Regions from separate parts of the Pseudomonas sp. CAU 1711 genome, predicted to be linked through region 1. Evidence: predicted binding sites of a transcription regulator. Region 1 holds the regulator's gene; the other holds the start of a gene.

Region 1 (7,530 bases):
AACGCCGGCCGCGCCACGGGCAGCAACGTCTCGGTGCCGCGCCCGCGCATCGACATGATCCTGCAGCCGCGCAAGAAGAACGCCCAGCAAGAGCAGCAGCAGTAATGGCCACCCTCAAAGCCCAGCACCTGGCCAAGAGCTACAAGGGCCGCCAGGTGGTCCGCGATGTCAGCCTATCCATCGACAGCGGCCAGATCGTCGGCCTGCTCGGCCCCAACGGCGCCGGCAAGACCACCTGCTTCTACATGATCGTCGGCCTGGTCCAGGCCGATCAGGGCCGCGTGCTGATCGACAACCGCGACCTCAGCCACCAACCCATGCACGGACGTGCCCGCTCCGGCATCGGCTACCTGCCGCAGGAAGCCTCGATCTTCCGCAAGCTGTCGGTGACCGACAACATCATGGCCATCCTCGAGACCCGCAAGGACCTCGACCGCGCCGGCCGCGAGCAGGCTCTGGAAGCCCTGCTGCAGGAATTCCACATCAGCCATATCCGCGACAGCCTGGGCATGAGCCTGTCCGGCGGCGAGCGGCGCCGGGTGGAAATCGCCCGCGCCCTGGCCACCGAACCCAAGTTCATCCTGCTCGACGAACCCTTCGCCGGCGTCGACCCAATCTCGGTCGGCGACATCAAGCAGATCATCCACCACCTCAAGGCCAAGGGCATCGGCGTGCTGATCACCGATCACAACGTGCGCGAGACCCTGGACATCTGCGAGATCGCCTACATAGTCAACGATGGCCAGCTGATCGCCGAGGGCGACGCCGAGGCCATCCTGGCCAACCAGCTGGTCAAGGAAGTCTATCTGGGTCACGAATTCCGCCTGTGAGCAGCCCCGCCAGGGGCTTGCGCAAAGGACTGGAATCCTTCAAGGTCGGGCATATAATTTGCTTACTAGGGCGCCCCGGCGCCCTGCAGTGGATGGCGCCACGCGCCGGCAAGTGAACAAGGTACCCAGCCCCACACCATGAAACCGTCGCTAGTCCTCAAGATGGGCCAGCAGCTGACGATGACTCCGCAGCTGCAACAGGCCATCCGTCTACTCCAGCTCTCCACCCTGGACCTGCAACAGGAAATCCAGGAGGCCCTGGAATCCAACCCCATGCTCGAACGCCAGGAAGACGGCGAGGACTTCGACAACTCAGACCCCATGGCCGACGGCGCCGAGCAGAACACCCAGGCGCAGCAGGACAGCTCCAGCTTTCAGGACAGCACCGTCGCGGTAAACAACAGCGAGAGCGCCGAGGACGGCGAGTGGCACGACCGCATCCCCAGCGAACTGCCGGTCGACACCGCCTGGGAAGACGTCTACCAGACCAGCGCCAGCAGCCTGCCGAGCAACGACGACGACGAGTGGGACTTCACCACCCGCACCTCCGCCGGCGAGAGCCTGCAGAGCCACCTGCTGTGGCAGCTCAACCTGGTGCCGATGTCCGACAAGGACAAACTGATCGGCGTCACCCTCATCGACTGCATCAACGACCAGGGCTACCTGGAGGAGAGCATCGACGAGATAGTCGAGTCCTTCGACCCGGAACTGGAGGTCGAGGCCGACGAGGTCGAGGCCGTGCTGCACCGCCTGCAGCACTTCGAGCCGGCCGGCGTCGGCGCCCGCGACCTGCGCGAATGCCTGCTGCTGCAGCTGCGCCAGCTGCCGCCCGGCACGCCCTGGCTGGCCGAGGCCCAGCGCCTGGCCGGCGATCACCTCGATCTGCTCGGCGGCCGCGACTACGCCCAGCTGATGCGGCGCATGAAGCTCAAGGAGGACGAGCTCAAGCAGATCATCGAGCTGATCCAGAGTCTCAATCCGCGCCCGGGCTCGCAGATCGAGGCCAGCGAGCCGGAATACGTGGTGCCGGACGTCATAGTGCGCAAGCACAACGACCGCTGGCTGGTGGAGCTCAACCAGGAGGCGGTGCCGCGCCTGCGGGTCAATCCGCAGTACGCCGGCTTCGTGCGCCGCGCCGACTCCAGCGCCGACAACACCTTCATGCGTAACCAGCTGCAGGAGGCGCGCTGGTTCATCAAGAGCCTGCAGAGCCGCAACGAGACCCTGATGAAGGTCGCCACCCAGATAGTCGAGCACCAGCGCGGCTTCCTCGACTACGGCGACGAGGCCATGAAGCCGCTGGTCCTGCACGACATCGCCGAGGCGGTGGGCATGCACGAGTCGACCATCTCGCGGGTCACCACGCAGAAGTTCATGCACACCCCGCGCGGCATCTACGAACTGAAGTACTTCTTCTCCAGCCACGTCAGCACCGCCGAGGGCGGCGAATGCTCCTCCACCGCGATCCGCGCCATCATCAAGAAGCTGGTGGCCGCGGAAAACGCGAAAAAGCCGTTGAGCGACAGCAAGATCGCTGGTTTACTGGAGGCACAGGGCATTCAGGTAGCCCGCCGCACCGTCGCCAAGTACCGCGAATCCCTCGGCATAGCGCCGTCCAGCGAACGCAAGCGACTGATGTAAGCGGCCCTGAGGGGGAGACTTCTGCACCACAGCATCGAGCGCCGGATACCCTGTCGGGGGAACCACGGCCCGCAGTGCACAGCCCTCCCAGCCAACGTGTTACGGCGGCAGGCCCGATAGCCTGTCTCTTACACAAGGCAACAAGGAGATGCGTTATGCAAGTCAACATCAGTGGACATCAACTGGATGTGACCGACGCCCTGCGCGACTATGTCGGTGAAAAACTCAGCCGACTGGAGCGCCACTTCGACAGAATCACCAATGTGCAGGTCATCATGGAGGTCGAGAAGCTCAAGCAGAAGATCGAAGCCACCCTGCACATCGCCGGCGGTGAAGTGGTCGCCAACGCCGAACACGAAGACATGTACGCCGCCATCGACCTGCTGGCCGACAAACTCGACCGTCAACTGATCAAGCACAAGGAAAAGCAGCTGAACCGCCTGCAAGGCGCCACGGCTCGCTGACACCCCCCACCCCATGATTCGACTCGAAACCATTCTGACTCCCGCGCGTTCCCTGGTGAACGTGCCGGGAGGCAGCAAAAAACGCGTACTCGAACAGATCGCCAACCTGGTCGCCCGCGATCTTCCCGATCTGGACGGCCAGGACATCTTCGAAAACCTGATCGCCCGCGAGAAGCTCGGTTCCACCGGCTTCGGCAACGGCATCGCCATTCCCCACTGCCGCCTGCCCGGCTGCCAGGCGCCGATCAGCGCCGTGCTGCACCTGGACACCGCCGTGGACTTCGACGCCATCGACGGCGCCCCGGTGGACCTGCTGTTCGTCCTGCTGGTGCCGGAGGCGGCCACCGACGAACACCTGGAGCTGCTGCGGCAGATCGCCAGCATGCTCGACCGCACCGAGGTGCGCGAACGCCTGCGCCAGGCCCAGAGCAACGAGAGCCTGTACCAGGTCGTGGTCGACGTGCAGAGCGGGCACTGAGCCCAGGGGTCCCAGCCATGCGCCTGATCATCGTCAGCGGCCGCTCCGGCTCGGGTAAGAGCACCGCCCTCGACGTGCTGGAAGACAACGGCTTCTACTGCATCGACAACCTGCCGGCCAGCCTGCTGCCGGACCTGGCCGAACGCGCCCTGCTGCAGACCGAGCTGCTGCATCCGCAGGTCGCCGTGTCGGTGGACGCGCGCAACCTGCCCAGCCAGCTGCAGCGCTTCCCCGAACTGCTGGCCGAGGTGCGGGGCCGCCATATCCAGTGCGACGTGCTGTTCCTCGACGCCGACGAGGAAACCCTGCTCAAGCGCTTCTCCGAGACCCGCCGGCGCCACCCGCTGACCAACGAGAACCGCTCGCTGGCCGAGGCCATCCGCGACGAGGCCGCGCTGCTGGCGCCGATAGTCGACCTGTGCGATCTGAAGATCGACACCACCCATCTCAACCTCTACCAGCTGCGCGACAGCCTCAAGCTGCGCCTGCTCAACCAGCCGGCACCGGGCACCGCCTTCCTGGTCGAGTCCTTCGGCTTCAAGCGCGGCATGCCGGTCGACGCCGACCTGGTGTTCGACGTGCGCTGCCTGCCCAACCCCTACTGGAAGCCGGACCTGCGCGACATGTCCGGCCTGGAGGCGCCGGTGGCCAACTACCTGGCGGCGCAGCCGGACGTGGAGGAGATGTACCAGGACATCCTCGGCTACCTGAACAAATGGCTGCCGCGCTTCGCCGCCAGCAACCGTTCCTACGTGACCATCGCCATCGGCTGCACCGGCGGACACCACCGCTCGGTGTATCTGGCCAATCGCCTGGGCCAGGCCCTCAAACCCGTATTGAAGAACGTCCAGGTGCGCCACCGCGACCTCGGCTAAGGACCGCAATGCCCTCCCGCGAGATCACCATCAGCAACAAGCTCGGCCTGCACGCCCGCGCCGCCGCCAAGTTCGTCGGCGTGGCCAACGGTTTCCCCTGCCAGGTGCGGGTCGGCCGCTCGGCCGAGAGCACGGTGGACGGCAAGAGCATCATGGCGGTGATGATGCTGGCCGCCGGCAAGGGCACCAGCCTGCACCTGTTCAGCGAGGGCGAACAAGCGGACGAGGCGCTGGCGGCCCTGGTCGAGCTGATCGACAACAAGTTCGACGAGGGCGAATAAGCGGAAGCTGCAAGCTGCAAGCTGCAAGCTGCAAGCTGCAAGCTGCAAGCTGCAAGCGAATCAGCATACGCCCCATCCCGCGACCCGCTGATACTTGCAGCTTATGGCTTGTAGCTTGCCGCTGCCGCCCTAGCTGCCGGCCACCGTCATGCGCTCGATCAGCACCGAGCCGCTGCGGATATTGCCGCGCAGCTCTAGGTCGCTGCCCACCGCGACTATCTGGCGGAACATGTCCCTGAGGTTGCCGGCGATGGTGACCTCCTGCACGGGGAACTGGATCTCGCCGTTTTCCACCCAGAAGCCGGCGGCGCCGCGCGAATAATCGCCGGTGACCAGGTTGAGCCCCTGACCCATCAGCTCGGTGACCAGCAGGCCCCGGCCCATGCGGCGGATCAGCGCCTGGCGATCCTCGTCGCCGTGGCTGACGAACAGGTTGTGCACCCCGCCGGCGTTGGCGGTGCTGGGCAGGCCCAGCTTGCGCCCGGAATAGCTGCCGAGGATGTAGGACACCAGCTCGCCACCGGCGACGAAAGGCTTGGCCCGGGTGGCCAGGCCGTCGCCATCGAAGGCGGCACTGCCCATGGCGCGCGGGATGTGCGGGCGCTCGTCGAGGGTCAGCCACTCGGGGAACAGGCGCTGGCCCAGCGCGCCCTCGAGGAACGAGGAGTGGCGATACAGGTTGCCGCCGGAAATCGCCGCGAGGAAATGGCCGAACAACCCGGTGGCCAGCTCCGCGGCGAACAGCACCGGCACCTCGCAGGTCGCCACCGGCCGGGCGCCCAGGCGCGCCACCGTGCGTTCGGCGGCCAGGCGGCCGATCAGCGCCGGCTCGGCCAGCAGCTCGCCCTGGCGATTGACGTCGTACCAGTAGTCGCGCTGCATCTGCCCGGCGTTCTCGGCGATCATCACGCAGCTCAGGCTGTGCCGGCTGCTGGCGTAACCGCCGACGAAACCGTGGCTATTGCCGTAGACCCGGCAGCCCTGGTGGGTGCTGAGGCTGGTGCCGTCGGCGTTGCTGATCCGCTGGTCGCTGGCGAAGGCCGCGGCCTCGCAGGCCAGCGCACGCTCCAGCGCCTGTTCCGGGGTGATGCTCCAGGGATGGAACAGATCCAGCTCGGGCAACTCGCGGGCCATCAGCTCGGCGTCGGCGAGGCCGGCGCAGTCGTCCTCGGAGGCATGCCTGGCAATCGCCAGGGCCGCCGCCACCGTTTCGCGTATCGCCGCCTCGCCGCTCGCCGAGGTGCTGGCCGAACCCTTGCGCTGGCCGACATACAGGGTGATACCGAAGCCCTGGTCGCGGTTGAACTCCACCGTCTCGACCTCGCCCTGGCGCACCGTGGTCGACAGCCCCTGCTCCACGGAAACCGCCACCTCGCAGGCGCTGGCGCCCTGGCGTTTGGCCTCGGCGAGAATTCGTTCGACTTGCTCCTGCAGGACCGGCAACGCCTGCGGTCCGACTGTTTCCACTGCACTCATGTTCGACTCCATCGGCGGGAGGCGGCCATTCGGGACAGGCCTCCCCTGACTGGTTATCATGGCGGCGTTTCCATCCGGACCGCCCCCATGGCTGATTCTTACGACGACGACTTCTCCGGCGAGAAGAGCAAGACCCAGATCAAGCGCGAGCTGCATGCCCTGCAGGACCTGGGCGCGCGCCTGACCACCCTCAAGCCCGAGCTGATCGCCAAGCTGCCGCTGACCGACGGCCTGCGCAAGGCCCTGGCCGAAGCGCCGAAACACACCGCCAATGCGGCCAAGAAGCGCCACATCCAGTTCATCGGCAAGCTCATGCGCGACCAGGACATCGAGGCGATCACCTCACTGCTCGACCAGGTCGACAGTTCCACCCGCGAATACAACGAGCGCTTCCACAATCTGGAACGCTGGCGCGATCGCCTGATCGCCGGCGACGACAGCACCCTGGAGAGCTTCGTCGCCGACTACCCGGAGACCGACCGCCAGCACCTGCGCGGCCTGATCCGCCATGCCCAGCACGAGGCGGCGCGGAACAAACCGCCGAGCGCCGCGCGCAAAATCTTCAAATACCTCCGCGATCTCGACGAGATCCAGCGCGGCCTGCGTTAAAGCAGCGACTAGCTGCGAGCCTCAAGCCGCAAGTGAGAGCGGCTTTTCCTTGAGGCTTGCGGCTTGAAGCTTGCTACTGCCTTTAGGCGCCTGTGCCTCCCACGGTGATGGCATCGATCTTCAGGGTCGGCTGGCCGACGCCCACCGGCACCGACTGGCCGTCCTTGCCACAGGTACCCACGCCGCTGTCCAGGGCCAGGTCGTTGCCGACCATGGACACCCGGCTCATGGCCTCCGGACCGTTGCCGATCAGGGTCGCGCCCTTGACCGGCGCGGTGATGCGGCCGTCCTCGATCAGGTAGGCCTCGCTGGTGGAAAACACGAACTTGCCGCTGGTGATGTCCACCTGGCCGCCGCCCAGGTTGGCGCAGTAGATGCCGCGCTTCACCGAACGGATGATCTCCTCCGGCTCGCTCTGCCCGGCCAGCATGTAGGTATTGGTCATGCGCGGCATCGGCAGGTGCGAGTAGGACTCGCGGCGACCGTTGCCGGTCGGCGCGGCGCCCATCAGGCGTGCGTTCAGCTTGTCCTGCATATAGCCCTTGAGCACGCCGTTCTCGATCAGCGTGGTGCACTGGCTCGGCGTGCCCTCGTCGTCCAGGCTCAGCGAGCCGCGACGGCCGGCCAGGGTGCCGTCGTCGACTATGGTGCACAGGCTCGATGCCACCTTCTGCCCTATCTTGCCGCTGTAGGCCGAGCTGCCCTTGCGGTTGAAGTCGCCCTCCAGGCCATGGCCGACCGCCTCGTGCAGCAGCACGCCGGACCAGCCGGCGCCCATCACCACCGGCAGGGTGCCGGCCGGCGCGGGGATCGCCTCCAGGTTGACCAGCGCCTGGCGCAGCGCCTCGCGGGCGTAGCCCATGGCACGTTCGTCGC
Region 2 (7,530 bases), on a different contig from region 1:
GACCCCCAGAACCTCGCCGATTTCCTTCAGATTCAGTTCTTCATCGTAGTAAAGCGACAGCACCAGCCGTTCACGCTCCGGCAGATTGGCGATGGCCTCGGCCAGCGCCGACTGGAAGCGTTCGTCCACCAGCCCGTGCAGAGGGCCGGAATGGCTGCTGCTGTCCTCCTGCAGACCGCCATGCTCGCCGTCCTGCATCAGGTCGTCGAAGCTGAACAGGCGGCTGCCCAAAGTGTCGCCAAGAATGCCGTAGTAATCCTCGAGACTCAATTGGAGTTCGGCCGCAACCTCTTGATCTTTAGCATCTCTTCCGGTGCGCGCCTCGATAACGCGGATGGCGTCGCTGACCATCCGGGTGTTGCGATGCACCGAACGCGGCGCCCAATCGCCCTTGCGCACTTCGTCGAGCATGGCGCCACGGATGCGGATACCGGCATAGGTCTCGAAACTGGCGCCCTTGCTGCCATCGTATTTCTTGGCCGCCTCCAGCAGGCCGATCATGCCGGCCTGCATCAGATCGTCGACTTGCACGCTGGCGGGCAGACGGGCCAGCAGGTGATAGGCGATGCGCTTGACCAGCGGCGCATAACGCTCGATCAGCTGATGCTGGGAATCCTGCGCCTGCGCCTTGTTGTACATGCGAAGTCCACTGGCTGCTGTCATACGGCCGACCCCGCGACCGGCTGCTGCACCAGGCGCTCGACGAAGAACTCCAGATGGCCGCGCGGGTTGGCCGGAAGCGGCCAGCTGTCGACTTTCTGGGCGATCGCCTTGAACGCCAGTGCGCATTTCGAGCGCGGGAAGGCTTCGTACACCGCGCGTTGTTTCTGCACGGCCTTGCGGACGGACTCGTCGTAGGGAACTGCGCCTACATACTGCAAAGCCACATCGAGGAAACGGTCGGTTACTTTGGTCAGTTTAGCAAAGAGGTTGCGCCCTTCCTGCGGGCTGTGGGCCATGTTGGCCAGCACGCGGAAGCGGCTCAGGCCGAAGTCGCGGTTGAGCAGTTTGATCAGCGCGTAGGCGTCGGTGATCGAGGTCGGCTCGTCGCAGACCACCACCAGCACCTCCTGGGCGGCGCGCACGAAGCTGACCACGCCGTCGCCGATGCCGGCGGCGGTGTCGATCACCAGCACGTCGAGGTTGTCGCTGATGTCGCTGAAGGCCTGGATCAGGCCGGCATGTTGCACCGGCGACAACTGCACCATGCTCTGGGTGCCGGATGCAGCAGGCACGATGCGGATGCCGCCGGGCCCCTGGATCAGCACATCCTTGAGGTCGCACTCGCCGTTGATCACGTCGGCCAGGGTGCGTTTGGGGCTGAGGCCGAGCAGCACGTCGACGTTGGCCAGACCCAGGTCGGCGTCCATCAGCATGACCCGCCGACCGAGGTCGGCCAGGGCCAGCGACAGATTCACCGACACGTTGGTCTTGCCGACGCCGCCCTTGCCGCCAGTCACCGCGATCACCTGTACGGGATGCATACTACCCATGTTCTTCTCTTACCTTGTCTTGCCTGGTCTGGGCTGGTCGGGCAACTACACCGACCCTTTCCTACACACTAGAACGCCTTGTCCGCCGGCGCCTGCCCTAGCCCGCGCGACGCGGGTGATAGAGATCGGCAAAGAGGTCGGCCATGGCCTCCTCGCAGGGGTCCTCGGCGACCTGCAGACTCACCGCGCGGCTCACCAGCTGATGGCTGCGCGGCACCTGCAGATCGTCCGGAATCTTCGGCCCATCCGCCAGATAGGCTACCGGGAGATGCTGGCTGATAGCCAGCCCCAGCACCTCGCCCAGATTGGCCGCCTCGTCCACCTTGCTCAGGATGCACCCGGCCAGGCCGCAGCGCTTGTAACTGTGATAGGCGGCCTTGAGTACCTGGGCCTGGCTGGTGGCGGCCAGCACCAGATAGCTCTTGGCCTTGATGCCGCGGGCGGCCAGGCTGTCCAGCTGCAGGCGCAGGGCCGGGTCGTTGCCCGGCAGGCCGGCGGTGTCGACCAGCACCACGCGCTTGCGCGCCAGCGGTGCCAGGGCCTGGGCCAGCGACTGGCCCGGCTCGACCTGGGTCACCGGCACGTTGAGGATGCGGCCGAGAGTCTTGATCTGCTCCTGGGCGCCGATGCGGAAGCTGTCCATGCTGACCAGGGCGATGCTCTGCGCGCCGTACTTCAGCACATAGCGCGCGGCCAGCTTGGCCAGGGTGGTGGTCTTGCCCATGCCGGCCGGGCCGACCAGGGCGATCACCCCGCCCTCCTCCAGCGGCTCGACGGCCGGGGTCTTGATCGCATGTGCCAGGTGCGCCAGCAGCAGGCGCCAGGCCTGCTTGGCATCGGCGACCTTGGCTACCCGCTCCAACAGCGCCTTGGACAGTTCGGCGGGCAGGCCCATGCGCTGCAGGCGGCGCCACAGGCTGGCCTGCTGCGGCTTGCGATTCTGCAGCTGGCCCCAGGCGATCGAGCCCAGCTGCACTTCGATCAACTCGCGCAGGCCGTGCAGTTCGAAACGCATGGCGTCCAGGGCACGCTGGTCCACCGCCGCGGCGGCCGGCTTGGCCTGCGGCTGCGGGGCAGCGACCGGACGCTGCAGCTTGACCGCGGTGGCCGGCAGCTCCGGTGCGATCAGCGATTCGTTGGCGAACAGCTGGCGATTCTTGCCCTGGTCGGCCACGGCGCGAATGGCCAGTTCGGCCTGGGCACCGGCGATCTTCGCCTGGGTCTTGCGCAGCTCGGCCTCCAGCGCGGGATTGGCCTGGCGCGCCGGCGTCACCGGCTGGTAGTCCAGCGCCGCGGTCAGCTCCACCCCGCCGGCCACCCGGCGATTGCCGATGATGGCGGCGTCGGCGCCCAGTTCATCACGCACCAGTTTCATGGCGGTACGCATATCGGCGGCGAAGAAGCGTTTGACTTGCATGGCTTAGAGCCCTCAGTTCTGGCCGACCGTGGCGACGATCGTGACCTGCTTGTTGTCCGGTATTTCCTGGTAGGCCAGTACGTGCATGCTGGGTACGGCGAGCCGCGCGAAGCGCGACAGCATCGCCCGGACCGGGCCGGCCACCAGCAGGATCACCGGCTTGCCGAGCATTTCCTGGCGCTGCGCCGCATCCACCAGGGAGCGTTGCAGCTTCTCGGCCATGCCGGGTTCGAGGAGGATGCCGTCCTCGGAGCCCTGACCGGCCTTCTGCAGGCTATTCAGCAATAACTGTTCCAACCTAGGCTCCAGGGTGATCACAGGCAGCTCCGGCTCTAGTCCCACAATGCCTTGCACGATTGCGCGGGACAGCGCGACGCGCACCGCGGCGACCATCGCGGCGGGATCTTGACTCTTGCCGGCGACGTTGGAGATGGCCTCGGCGATGCTGCGAATATCGCGCACCGGCACCTGCTCCTGCAGCAGCGCCTGCAGCACCTTGAGCAGGGTCGACAGCGAGACCATGCCCGGCACCAGTTCTTCGGCCAGCTTGGGCGAGGTCTTGGCCAGCAGCTGCAGCAACTGCTGGACCTCCTCGTGGCCGAGCAGCTCGTGGGCGTGCTTGTGCAGCACCTGGTTGAGGTGGGTGGCGACCACGGTGCTGGCGTCCACCACCGTGTAGCCGAGGGACTGGGCCTGATCGCGCTGGCTGGGGTCGATCCATACCGCCTCCAGGCCGAACGCCGGATCCTTGGCGGCGATACCGTTGAGGGTGCCGAACACCTGGCCCGGGTTGATCGCCAGCTCGCGCTCGGGATACACCTCGGCCTCGGCCACGCTGACGCCCATCAGGGTCAGGCGGTAGGCATTGGGCAACAGGTCGAGGTTGTCGCGGATATGTACCGAAGGCATGAGGAAGCCCATCTCCTGCGACAGCTTCTTGCGCACGCCCTTGATCCGCGCCAGCAGCTGGCCGCCCTGGTTGCGATCGACCAGCGGAATCAGGCGGTAGCCGACTTCCAGGCCGACCATGTCCACCGGAGTGACGTCATCCCAGCCCAGTTCCTTGACCTCCTGGGCCTTCTGCGCCGGCAGCAGCTCCTGCTGGCGCTTGACCTCCTGCTCGGCCGCCACCTGGGTCTGACGCAGCTTGTGGGCGATCCAGTAGGCCGCGCCGGCGGCCACCAGGCCCAGACCGATGAAGGGCACATGCGGCATGCCCGGCACCAGGCCGATGGTGATCATGATCGCGGCCGCCACGGCCAGCGCCTTGGGCGAGGCGAACATCTGCCGGCTGACCTGCTGGCCCATGTCCTCGGCGGTGGAGACGCGGGTGACCATCACGGCCGCGGCGGTGGACAGCAGCAGCGAGGGAATCTGCGCCACCAGACCGTCGCCGATGGTCAGCAGGGTGTAGATGCGCCCGGCCTCGGCGAACGCCAGGTCGTGCTGCGCCACGCCGATGGCGATACCGCCGATCAGGTTGATGAAGAGGATCAGCAGGCCGGCGATGGCATCGCCGCGCACGAACTTCGAGGCACCGTCCATCGAACCGTAGAAGTCGGCCTCCTGGGCCACCTCGGCACGGCGTTTCTTGGCCTCGGCCTGGTCGATCAGGCCTGCGTTGAGGTCGGCGTCGATGGCCATCTGCTTGCCGGGCATGGCATCCAGGGTGAAGCGCGCCGATACCTCGGAAATCCGCCCGGCGCCCTTGGTGACCACCACGAAGTTGATGATCATCAGGATGGCGAAGACCACGCCGCCGACCACGTAGTTGCCGCCGATCACCACCTCGCCGAAGGCCTGGATCACCTTGCCCGCCGCGTCGTGGCCATCCTGGCCGTGCAGCAGCACCACGCGAGTGGAGGCCACGTTCAACGCCAGGCGCAGCAGGGTCGCGGCCAGCAGCACGGTGGGGAACACGGCGAAGTCCAGCGGCCGCAGGGCATAGATGGCGACCAGTAGAACGACGATGGACAGGGCGATGCTGAAGGTGAACAGCACATCGAGCAGGAACGGCGGGATCGGCAGCATGACCATGGCGAGCATGACCAGCAGCATCAGCGGAATGCCCAGATTGCCGTGGCGCAACCCCGCCAGGTTGCTGCGTACGTCACCGATGATTTGCGCGCGATCCACTGCCACTTGTTTTCCCCAGCCGATTCAATCTTTTGACGCTAAAGACGCCATGCAGGGGGTAAGGGCAAGAAGCGTTCCACAAAGGCGGCTACAAGCTGCAAGCCTCAAGCGGCAAGTAACAGCAGGACTCACTTGCAGCTTGAAGCTTGCGGCTTGCCGCTCCCGCGCTTATTCGTCGCGGCGCAGGTCCGGCGGAATCGGTAGGTCCGGCAGCGGCCCCGGGCGCTTGCCCTTGCCGGCACGGAACTGCTTGAGCTGGTAGACGTAGGCCAGCACCTGGGCCACGGCCAGGTAGAGGCCGGCGGGAATCTCCTGATCCACTTCGGTGGAGTAGTACACCGCCCGCGCCAGGGACGGCGACTCCAGCAGGGTGACCTTGTGCTCCTGGGCGATCTCGCGGATCTTCAGCGCCAGGAAGTCGCCACCCTTGGCCAGCAGCAACGGCGCATTGCCCTTAGCCGGGTCGTACTTCAGGGCCACGGCGAAGTGGGTCGGGTTGGTGATCACCACGTCGGCCTCGGGCACCTGCTGCATCATGCGCCGCTCGGCCATCTGCCGCTGCAACTGGCGGATCTTCGACTTGACCTCGGGCTTGCCCTCGCTGTCCTTGTACTCGTCCTTGACCTCCTGCTTGGTCATCATCAGCTTCTGCTTGGTGTCCCAGAGCTGGAAGGGCACGTCCACTGCGGCGATCAGGATCAGCCCGCAGGCCATCCACAGCAGGCTCCAGCCGGCCACCTGCATGGCGTGCAGGATGGCCGACTCGACCGGCTCGTTGGCGATGGCCAGCAGGTCGTCCTGGTCGGCCCTGAGCACCAGCAGCGCCACCAGCAGGATGATCACGAACTTGGCCAGGGCCTTGAGCAGCTCCACCAGGGCCTTGGCGGAGAACATGCGCTTGAGCCCCTCCCAGGGGTTCATCCGGCTGAACTTGGGCTGCAGCGCCTCGCTGGAGAACAGCCAGCCGCCCAGGGCGATGGGGCCTATGACGGAGGCGATCAGCATGACGATGAAAAAGGGCTGCAGCGCCAGCAACGCCTCCATGCCGGTGGCCAGCAGGTGGCGGACCATGGCGCCCTCGTCCTGCAGCACCTCGCGTGGCAGGGAGAAGTTGCCCTGCATCATGTCCAGCATGGCGCGGCCCATCTGAGCGCCGAAGATCAGCAGCGCCGCGGCGCCGCCGAAGGTCACCGCCAGGGTGCTGAGCTCCTTGGAGCGGGCGATCTGGCCTTTCTTGCGCGCCTCTTCCAGGCGCTTGCTGGTAGGTTCCTCGCTCTTGTCCGCGCCGCTTTCGCTCTCAGCCATGGAGCCTCCTCAGAACCTTTTTACGATCTCGCGAGCTAGAGCCGGGCTAGGCAAAAACAGGCGAGGAAGCGGAGTTTACTAATGGTAAATGAGCATTCCGAGCCTGTTTTTAACGACGCCAGGCCGACGCGCAGCAGATCGTAAACAGGTTCTCAGCGGATGCGCGCCAGTTCGCGCAGTTGTTGCAGGGCTTCGCTGGTCAGCGTCTGGAAATGCGCCAGGAAGTCGGATAGCCCGAGCCAGAAGATGACCAGGCCGAGCGCCAGGGTCAGCGGGAAGCCGATGGAGAAGATGTTCAGCTGCGGCGCGGCGCGGGTCATCACGCCGAAGGCCAGGTTGATGATCAGCAGCGCGGTGATCACCGGCAGCGCCAGCAGCAGGCCGGCGGCCAGCACCCAGGTCAGCTTGCCGGCCAGCGTCCAGTAGTGATCGAGCAACAGGCCCCGGCCCACCGGCAGGGTCACGAAGCTCTCGGCCAGCACCTCGAACACCACCAGGTGGCCGTTCATGGCGAGAAACAGCAGGGTCACCAGCATCAGCAGGAACTGGGCGAGCACCGGCACCGATACGCCGTTGGCCGGGTCGACCATGGAGGCGAAGCCCAGGCCCATCTGCATGGCGATGATCTGCCCGGCCACGGTGAACAGGTGGAAATACAGCTGCAGGACGAGGCCGAACATCGCCCCGATCAGCACCTGCTCGGCGATCAGCAGCATGGACTGCAGGCTGACGGAATCCACCTGCGGCATCGGTGGCAGGGTCGGCGCCAGCACCAGGCAGATGGCCAGGGCCAGATACAGGCGCACCCGCGCCGGCACCAGCTGGGTGCCGAAGACCGGCATCACCATCAGCATGGCGGCGATGCGGAACAGCGGCAGGAGGAACTGGCCCACCCAGCCGCCGATCTGCGCATTGGTCAGCTCGAGCATCAGCCGATCAACAGCGGGATGTTGTGCACCAGCGTCTGGGTGTACTCCATCAGCTCGCGCACCAGCCAGGGTCCCGCCCACATCAGGGTGAGCAGCATCACCAGCAGGCGCGGGACGAAGCTCAGGGTCTGTTCGTTGATCTGCGTGGCGGCCTGGAACATGGCCACCAACAGGCCCACCAGCAGGCTCGGCAGCACCAGCAGGCCGACGATCAGGGCGGTCAGCCAGAGCGCTTCGCGGAACAGGTCGA

Evidence for each region. The regulator sigma-54, encoded in region 1, starts transcription at its own class of promoters, with help from an activator protein. The targets are predictions, from matches to a motif close to ANTGGCATNNANNTTGCTNT.
Region 2: flhA (flagellar biosynthesis protein FlhA) is a predicted target of sigma-54. The motif match lies at 5,108-5,127, and genes of this name have one in related genera.

Annotation. Positions count from the first base shown of each region.
Region 1 covers NZ_JBDQQT010000001.1:347,256-354,785, reverse strand. Annotated here, with positions in the region: gene lptA (lipopolysaccharide transport periplasmic protein LptA) at 1-105, shown strand, start outside; gene lptB (LPS export ABC transporter ATP-binding protein) at 105-830, shown strand; gene AAFN46_RS01520 (RNA polymerase factor sigma-54) at 969-2,471, shown strand; gene raiA (ribosome-associated translation inhibitor RaiA) at 2,627-2,935, shown strand; gene ptsN (PTS IIA-like nitrogen regulatory protein PtsN) at 2,949-3,413, shown strand; gene rapZ (RNase adapter RapZ) at 3,431-4,288, shown strand; gene AAFN46_RS01500 (HPr family phosphocarrier protein) at 4,297-4,569, shown strand; gene pmbA (metalloprotease PmbA) at 4,699-6,045, opposite strand; gene yjgA (ribosome biogenesis factor YjgA) at 6,133-6,654, shown strand; gene tldD (metalloprotease TldD) at 6,737-7,530, opposite strand, start outside.
Region 2 covers NZ_JBDQQT010000012.1:125,083-132,612, reverse strand. Annotated here, with positions in the region: gene fliA (RNA polymerase sigma factor FliA) at 1-663, opposite strand, end outside; gene fleN (flagellar synthesis regulator FleN) at 660-1,493, opposite strand; gene flhF (flagellar biosynthesis protein FlhF) at 1,591-2,910, opposite strand; gene flhA (flagellar biosynthesis protein FlhA) at 2,923-5,046, opposite strand; gene flhB (flagellar biosynthesis protein FlhB) at 5,215-6,351, opposite strand; gene fliR (flagellar biosynthetic protein FliR) at 6,504-7,280, opposite strand; gene fliQ (flagellar biosynthesis protein FliQ) at 7,280-7,530, opposite strand, start outside.